Regions from separate parts of the Bacillus sp. NP247 genome, predicted to be linked through region 1. Evidence: predicted binding sites of a transcription regulator. Region 1 holds the regulator's gene; the other holds the start of a gene.
What was found. The regulator CtsR, encoded in region 1, represses protease genes until heat stress. The targets are predictions, from matches to a motif close to ATGGTCAATAAAGGTCAAACA.

Region 1 (4,443 bases):
ACATCTGATAAGCAAGTAGCTGCTTCTGCAGATTGAATTAAACGACTATTAGTTAGTATTCCGTAAGAACGATATACTTTATCTTCAAGCTCAATACTTGAATTTTGTACAATTAATTCTCTAGCCATTTTTTCTTGATGGATAATTTGTTGAATGACACTCTTTAAATCTGCAATAATATCTTCTTCTGATTTCCCTAGTGTCATTTGATTTGACACTTGAAATATATTACCTAACGCTTCGCTACCTTCACCGTATATTCCTCTTACTACTAGCCCTAATTTTTGAATTACTTGTATAATACGGTTAATTCTTTTCGTTAGAACCAGTCCCGGCAAATGAATCATTACCGAAGCCCTCAATCCCGTACCAACGTTAGTGGGGCAACTCGTAATATATCCAAGCGATTCATCAAAAGCATATTCGACCTGTTCCTCGATCCAATTATCTATTTGATTGGCACTTTGAAGCGCCTCTGATAACTGCAAACCTGAAAATAGGCACTGAATTCTAACATGATCCTCTTCATTAAGCATGATACTTATATGTTCACTTTCTGATAGTAGGCATGCTCCGTATTCTGTTCCTGCAAGATTTGGACTAATTAAATGCTTCTCAACTAACACTCTCCTTTGAAGAGGATTTAATTCATTCATTTTTAATAGTTCAAATTTCCCAAAAGGTTCTACAGGCTTATTTATAAACTTCTTCTTAAATAACTCATGAATCTGTTTAGCTTCTTCTTCGTTTTGCATAGTAGAGAATTGATATTTTTTAAAATTACGAGCCAAACGAATTCGACTACTTAAAACAATATCAGAATCAGGGCCATCCCCCTTCATCCATGGACTAATCGCTTCATTCATAATTCTGTCCAGTGACATAGAACTATTCCCCCTCTCTATGCTCACTAAGCTGATTTTCAAGATCTCGAATTTTATCTCTTACTTCAGCTGCTTTCTCAAATTCCTCTTTCTGCACATATTGTTTCAGATTGAGTTTTAGTTCATCTAATTCTTTCTTTAAGTACATATTTCCTTCTATACGTCCAGGAATTTTCCCACAATGTTCTGTATGCCCACCGTGAAGACGCTTTAACAATGGTTTTAAATGCCCCTTAAATGTATCGTAACAAGAAGCACATCCAAAGCGTCCCACTTTTGTAAATTGTTCATATGTCATCTTACAATTCGGACATCTTAATATATTTGTATTTGAAAATGCATCTTGCCCTTCTTCAAACATTGCTGGTTCACTATGCAATAATCCGGCTAATAGGTCATGGAATGAAAAATTAGACTGCGGTGATTGAAAGAAAGACGTATAGCCACTTTGTTCTGCACATTGCTCACAAAGATGAACTTCCGCCTTTTTTTCATTGATTACTTTTGTATAATGTAAAGTTGCTGGTCTTATATTACAGTTTTGACAAGTCATCGCTATCCCCCACCTTTACAACAGGAACGATCTATCTCATGATACTTTTCATACATTACTAGATTGTTCTCTTTCCTTAATCCATTTAGTAAAAGCACATGTCATCTTTCAAAATCCCTACAATATTAAACTGCATTATCTTAGTTATCATTCTTAACAAAAGTTATACTTATTTATATTTCAGTGTTCTTAACATTGCGCATAATATTCGAGCCCTAAGTTCATCTCGAGAAGGAACATCCATTAATAATACAGAACGATCTAGTACACTTAACATAAGTTTAGCTTCACGATTTGTTATAATACCCTCTTCTATTAAACGTATGATCATACTTTCAGCATTTCCTTGTGCAACGCTATGATCAATCATATGAAGCATTTGATCAATAATGTCTATATCATCATGCAGTTTGACTTTTATAATGCGAATGTAACCTCCTCCACCTCGTTTACTTTCTACTACAAATCCTCTTTCTAACGTAAAACGGGTATTGATTACATAGTTGATTTGAGACGGCACACAATCGAATCGATCCGCAATCTCATTCCTCTTGATTTCAATCACATTATTATTGCTTAAGTCAATAACTTGCTTTAGATATTTCTCAATGATATCAGATATATTTCTCATTTATCCGCCACCTTTATTGACTTTGACTATCTTTGACTTTAATTATATACGTATTAAAAAAATTTGCAACTCTTTTGCTTATTCACTATCCTAGCCACATTTCCCTGGCTTTAATCAAAAGGACAATTCTTTAAGTAAAGATTTTTTAAATTACTATGAATTATAAAAAGAAACACAAAAAAACACGAGTCAAATGACTCGTGTTTTAGTTGCCTGGCAACGTCCTACTCTCACAGGGACAAGGTCCCAACTACCATCGGCGCTAGAGAGCTTAACTTCCGTGTTCGGTATGGGAACGGGTGTGGCCTCTCTGCCATCATTACCAGACTGTATTCATTTAAGACAAGAATTATCATAACTTATTCGACATTTAAAGTCAACAAGTTTTTTATATTCTTTCAAAACTAGATAACATTGCTTCATATTATATGGTTAAGTCCTCGATCTATTAGTATTCGTCAGCTCCACATGTCACCATGCTTCCACCTCGAACCTATCAACCTGATCATCTTTCAGGGATCTTACTAGCTTACGCTATGGGAAATCTCATCTTGAGGGGGGCTTCATGCTTAGATGCTTTCAGCACTTATCCCTTCCGCACATAGCTACCCAGCTATGCCCTTGGCAGAACAACTGGTACACCAGCGGTGCGTCCATCCCGGTCCTCTCGTACTAAGGACAGCTCCTCTCAAATTTCCTACGCCCACGACGGATAGGGACCGAACTGTCTCACGACGTTCTGAACCCAGCTCGCGTACCGCTTTAATGGGCGAACAGCCCAACCCTTGGGACCGACTACAGCCCCAGGATGCGATGAGCCGACATCGAGGTGCCAAACCTCCCCGTCGATGTGGACTCTTGGGGGAGATAAGCCTGTTATCCCCGGGGTAGCTTTTATCCGTTGAGCGATGGCCCTTCCATGCGGAACCACCGGATCACTAAGCCCGACTTTCGTCCCTGCTCGACTTGTAGGTCTCGCAGTCAAGCTCCCTTATGCCTTTGCACTCTACGAATGATTTCCAACCATTCTGAGGGAACCTTTGGGCGCCTCCGTTACACTTTAGGAGGCGACCGCCCCAGTCAAACTGCCCACCTGACACTGTCTCCCGGGTCGATAAGACCCGTAGGTTAGAATTTCAATACAGTCAGGGCGGTATCCCACCAGCGCCTCCACCGAAGCTAGCGCTCCGGTTTCAATGGCTCCCGCCTATCCTGTACAAACTGTACCAAAATTCAATATCAGGCTACAGTAAAGCTCCACGGGGTCTTTCCGTCCTGTCGCGGGTAACCTGCATCTTCACAGGTACTATAATTTCACCGAGTCTCTGGTTGAGACAGTGCCCAAATCGTTACACCTTTCGTGCGGGTCGGAACTTACCCGACAAGGAATTTCGCTACCTTAGGACCGTTATAGTTACGGCCGCCGTTTACTGGGGCTTCAGTTCAGAGCTTCGCTTACGCTAACCCCTCTCCTTAACCTTCCAGCACCGGGCAGGTGTCAGCCCCTATACTTCGCCTTACGGCTTCGCAGAGACCTGTGTTTTTGCTAAACAGTCGCTTGGGCCTATTCACTGCGGCTTTCCGTTAAGAAAGCACCCCTTCTCCCGAAGTTACGGGGTCATTTTGCCGAGTTCCTTAACCAGAGTTCTCTCGCACACCTTAGGATTCTCTCCTCGCCTACCTGTGTCGGTTTGCGGTACAGGCACCTTTTATCTCGCTAGAAGCTTTTCTTGGCAGCGGGGAATCAAAGACTTCGCTCCATAAGGAGCTTCCCCATCACAGCTCAGCCTTCACGATAAGCGGATTTGCCTACTTATCAGCCTAACTGCTTGGACGTGCACAACCAATCGCACGCTTCTTCTATCCTTCTGCGTCCCTCCATTGCTCAAACGATAAAGAGGTGGTACAGGAATATCAACCTGTTGTCCATCGCCTACGCCTGTCGGCCTCGGCTTAGGTCCTGACTAACCCTGAGCGGACGAGCCTTCCTCAGGAAACCTTAGGCATTCGGTGGACGGGATTCTCACCCGTCTTTCGCTACTCATACCGGCATTCTCACTTCTAAGCGCTCCACCAGTCCTTCCGGTCTGACTTCACTGCACTTAGAACGCTCCCCTACCACTGATACCATTGGTATCAATTCGCAGCTTCGGTGGTGTATTTAGCCCCGGTACATTTTCGGCGCAGAGTCACTCGACTAGTGAGCTATTACGCACTCTTTAAATGGTGGCTGCTTCTGAGCCAACATCCTAGTTGTCTAAGCAACTCCACATCCTTTTCCACTTAATACACACTTTGGGACCTTAGCTGGCGATCTGGGCTGTTTCCCTCTTGACTACGGATCTTATCACTCGCAGTCTGACTCCTAAGGATAA
Region 2 (4,443 bases), 450 kb from region 1:
ATGGGGTTAACAGATCCATTTAATATGGGGGGCGCAATGGCTCCTGCTGCTGTCGATACAATTGAAGCTCATTTAAGAGAAAGAAATCTCGATGCATCTCACTACGATTTAATCGTAACAGGCGATCTCGGACACGTTGGACGCGAAATTGCTTATGACTTACTACATAAACATGGGACAAAAGTAACAAGTGAACAATTTCAAGATTGCGGGTTACTCATTTATAGAGAAGGTCAACCTGTAATAGCCGGCGGAAGTGGCCCAGGCTGTTCAGCAACAGTCGTGTACGGACATTTATTAAATAGAATGAAAAAAGGAGAATTCAAAAAGATACTAGTTGTTGCGACAGGTGCTTTACTATCTCCTCTTACATTCCAACAAGAAGAAACAATTCCATGTATCGCTCACGCTGTTTCAATTGAATTTGGAGGTGCAACGTAATGATTTTTTTCTGGGCTTTCGTCATTGGTGGACTTATATGCGTAATCGGGCAACTTATGTTTGATGTCGGCAAACTTACACCTGCACATACGATGGCAACGCTCGTTGTTGCTGGAGCTATATTAGACGGATTCAATTTGTATGAACCACTAATTGATTTCGCTGGGGCCGGGGCAACAGTACCAATTACAAGCTTCGGTAATGCCCTCGTTCACGGCGCGATGGAAGAAGCAGCTAAACATGGAATCGTCGGCGTAATTACCGGTATGTTTAAAGTAACGAGTGCTGGTGTATCAGCAGCTATTATTTTCGGATTCATTGGAGCATTGCTATTCAAACCGAAAGGATAAGAGGTGTTTTCATGACTGTTATCGCTAGCGTAAAAACCTGCCTTGCAAGTGTAAGGGGCGCTCAAGCAAGTTTAAGCTCTCTTTCATTAAATTCACAGGACGCGGAATCAAAACGCGTATTTCATGAATGTATGTTAGAAATGGACAGCGTCATCGCTGATTTAAAGGATAGAATTTCAGTATTAGAACGTGAAGAACCTCAATATAAAGGGTTTTAAGTAGACTGGAGGAAATGACTATGTCTCACCTGCCCGAATGGACACTCGTTATTCTTCGCTCTGTATTCATATTAATCATTTTATTCGCTATTACGAAATGGCTAGGGAAAAGACAAATCTCTCAGCTCTCCTTTTTTGAATACATAGCCGGAATGACAATCGGTGACATCGCTGCCCAAGTATCTACAGGGCTCGATTCAAAATTTTTCCACGGCGTCTTTGCGATACTCATTTTCGCTGTAGTACCTTTTTTCACAGGAATCCTCTCCTTAAAGAACAAAACAGCTCGGGACTTCTTTGAAGGAAAATCTACCGTATTAATAAAAGATGGAAAAATACTCGAAGATAACTTAAAGAAAGAAAAATATACAAGTGACGAATTACTTGAACTACTCCGAGGAAAAGATGCGTTCAGCGTAGCTGATGTTGAATTTGCAGTACTAGAACCGAGCGGTGAATTAAATGTATTATTAAAGAAAGATCGCCAACCACTTACAGCAAAAGACGTAGGCTTAAAAGTACCAAACGAGAAGGAACCACAAACTGTTATTATGGATGGAAATATACTAGATGAACCTCTGTCATCAAGCGGGCATAACCGGGCTTGGCTACATTCAGAATTAGAAAAACTCGGCGTTGTCATCGAAAATGTCTTTCTCGGTCAAGTTGACTCATACGGACAACTCACTATCGACATTTATAATGACAAACTCCAAATGCCTTCTCCTCAAAACAAACCTTTATTATTAGCATCTTTAAAAAAATGCCATGCTGATCTTGAACTATTTTCTTTAGAAACAAAGTCGAAATCAGCTAGCGAAATGTATAGTAAAAACGCGAAACAAATCGAAAAGATTTTAAATAGAGTAACCTATCTTTTAAAAGAATAAATACCGAAAGAACGCTTCAATCAAAAGGCGTTCTTTTCTTTTTTCCTACAGTTTTCATGACGTTTAAATTTATGTAATTCGGTTATGATGTTGAAGATACATAAGCAGGGAATTTCAAAAACATAGCGAATATTTCATGATACAACTACATATTTTTTTGATTTAAAGTGGTTTCGTTTGACCTTTATTGACCATAATTGTATTATAAACTAAGAAAGCTTTCAAAGGAGGAAATAACAGATGAATTTAATTCCTACAGTAATTGAACAAACAAATCGTGGAGAACGCGCTTACGATATTTACTCTCGACTATTAAAAGACCGCATCATTATGCTTGGTAGCGCAATTGATGACAACGTAGCAAACTCAATCGTTTCCCAGCTTTTATTCTTGGAATCTCAAGATCCAGAAAAAGATATTCACATCTATATCAACAGCCCTGGTGGTTCTATCACAGCTGGTATGGCAATTTACGATACAATGCAGTTTATTAAACCACAAGTATCAACAATCTGTATCGGTATGGCTGCATCTATGGGTGCATTCTTACTTGCAGCAGGTGAAAAAGGAAAACGTTTCGCTCTTCCTAACAGTGAAGTAATGATTCACCAACCACTTGGTGGTGCACAAGGTCAAGCGACTGAAATCGAAATCGCTGCAAAACGCATCCTATTCTTACGTGAAAAATTAAACCAAATCCTTGCTGACCGCACAGGTCAACCACTTGAAGTTCTACAACGCGACACAGACCGCGACAACTTCATGACAGCAGAAAGAGCTCTAGAATACGGTTTAATCGATAAGATCTTTACAAATCGTTAATAACTAAAAGCAGAGGCGGCTCGTTCAGAATTGCAGGGCGATGGAGCCCCTGATTCCGAGGCGCTTTTTGCCTCGAATCAAGGGGCGAAACGACCGGAGATTCTAGCCGCTGGAGCTGGATATACTAAAAGCAGAGGCGGCTCGTTCAGCTCTGACTGGCTAAGGTTCTTTCGCATAAAAGGCGCTTTTTGCCTTCTTATGCGGAAGGTTCTTAGACACGAAGAGCTAGCCACTGGAGCTAGATATAACTAAAAGCGGAAGCGCCCTATTACAGGGCGCTTTTTTATCATGTACTCCCGCGCACATACCCCATCTTGTATTTACCGAGATATATCAGCGATTTTTCAATTATATCGAACACAACTCAAATTATATCAGCGATTTTTTCAATATATCGACTTACCGACAAGCACGAACCACCAACATACCCGACTGATTGTTACCCCGCACCAAACAGAATGCCCGCAAGTAACAAAACAAAAAAGCTATCGCACATTCGCGATAGCCTTTTATTGTACATATGCAGCTAATGCTTCCAAAGCCTCTTCTGCATCTGAACCTTCTGTTGTGATTGTAATCATGCTACCAGTTCCGATTGCTAAGCTCATAATCCCCATTATGCTCTTTGCATTAACCGTCTTTCCATCTTTCTCAATGAAAATATCAGAATGAAAGCGATTCGCCTCTTGTACAAACAACGCAGCCGGACGTGCTTGTAAGCCGTTTTTTAATGCAACTTTAACCAGTTTTTGAACCACAGCTCCATTTCCCCTTTAACCTCTTATTTTTTTGCTACTGTTTCCCCCGCGCGTAATTTCTCTGCAATTTCATCGATTTTACGCAAACGATGATTAATACCCGATTTACTAATTTTCCCCCCGGATACCATCTCACCTAACTCTTTCAATGTTACATCTTGATAATCTCTTCGTAACTGTGCAATTTCTCTTAATTTATCTGGCAAAATATCAAGCCCAACCGTCTCATCAATATAGCGGATGTTCTCAATTTGCCTTAGCGCTGCACCAATTGTTTTATTTAAATTAGCTGTTTCGCAGTTAACTAAACGATTTACTGAATTACGCATATCGCGAACAATTCGAATATCTTCAAATCTTAAAAGTGCATTATGAGCACCTATAATATTTAAAAACTCTGTAATTTTCTCAGCTTCTTTCAAATACGTAATGTACCCTTTTCTTCTTTCCAACGTCTTACTATTTAAATCAAATCCGTTCATCAGTTCACATATAGAATCATTATGTTCCTTATATAACGAAAAGATCTCTAAATGATAAGATGATGTTTCTGGGTTATTTACTGAACCACCTGCTAAAAATGCACCGCGTAAATACGATCGTTTACAACATTTCTTCTCGATTAATCCCTGTGATATATTTCGAATAAACGAAAAGTCATCTCGAACAATGTGAAGATCTGCTAATATTTCGCGAGACTTCTCAACAAGCCGCACGATATATACATTATTTTTCTTCAATCGCATTTTTTTACGAACAAGTAATTCTACCGTCACATCATATCCCTTTTTCAAAAGCGTATAAATCCTTCTTGCAATTGCTGCATTTTCCGTTTGAATATCGATAGATAGGCGACGGTTTGAAAAAGAAAGCGATCCGTTCATTCGAAGCAACGCCGATAATTCTGATTTCTCGCAGCATTCCTTCATTTCAAGGTTGGTCAACTCTTTCTTTGTTTCTGATG

Region 2: the regulator CtsR is predicted to act here: its motif matches at 2,074-2,094, upstream of clpP (ATP-dependent Clp endopeptidase proteolytic subunit ClpP).

What each region holds. Positions count from the first base shown of each region.
Region 1 covers NZ_CP076653.1:2,761,557-2,765,999, reverse strand. Annotated here, with positions in the region: gene KPL75_RS14555 (protein-arginine kinase McsB) at 1-884, opposite strand, end outside; gene KPL75_RS14550 (protein-arginine kinase activator protein McsA) at 889-1,437, opposite strand; gene ctsR (transcriptional regulator CtsR) at 1,607-2,068, opposite strand; rRNA gene rrf (5S ribosomal RNA) at 2,280-2,395, opposite strand; rRNA gene KPL75_RS14535 (23S ribosomal RNA) at 2,497-4,443, opposite strand, start outside.
Region 2 covers NZ_CP076653.1:2,312,213-2,316,655, forward strand. Annotated here, with positions in the region: gene spoVAD (stage V sporulation protein AD) at 1-441, shown strand, start outside; gene spoVAE (stage V sporulation protein AE) at 441-791, shown strand; gene KPL75_RS12325 (DUF1657 domain-containing protein) at 803-1,009, shown strand; gene KPL75_RS12330 (DUF421 domain-containing protein) at 1,030-1,899, shown strand; gene clpP (ATP-dependent Clp endopeptidase proteolytic subunit ClpP) at 2,140-2,721, shown strand; gene KPL75_RS12340 (HPr family phosphocarrier protein) at 3,231-3,479, opposite strand; gene whiA (DNA-binding protein WhiA) at 3,503-4,443, opposite strand, start outside.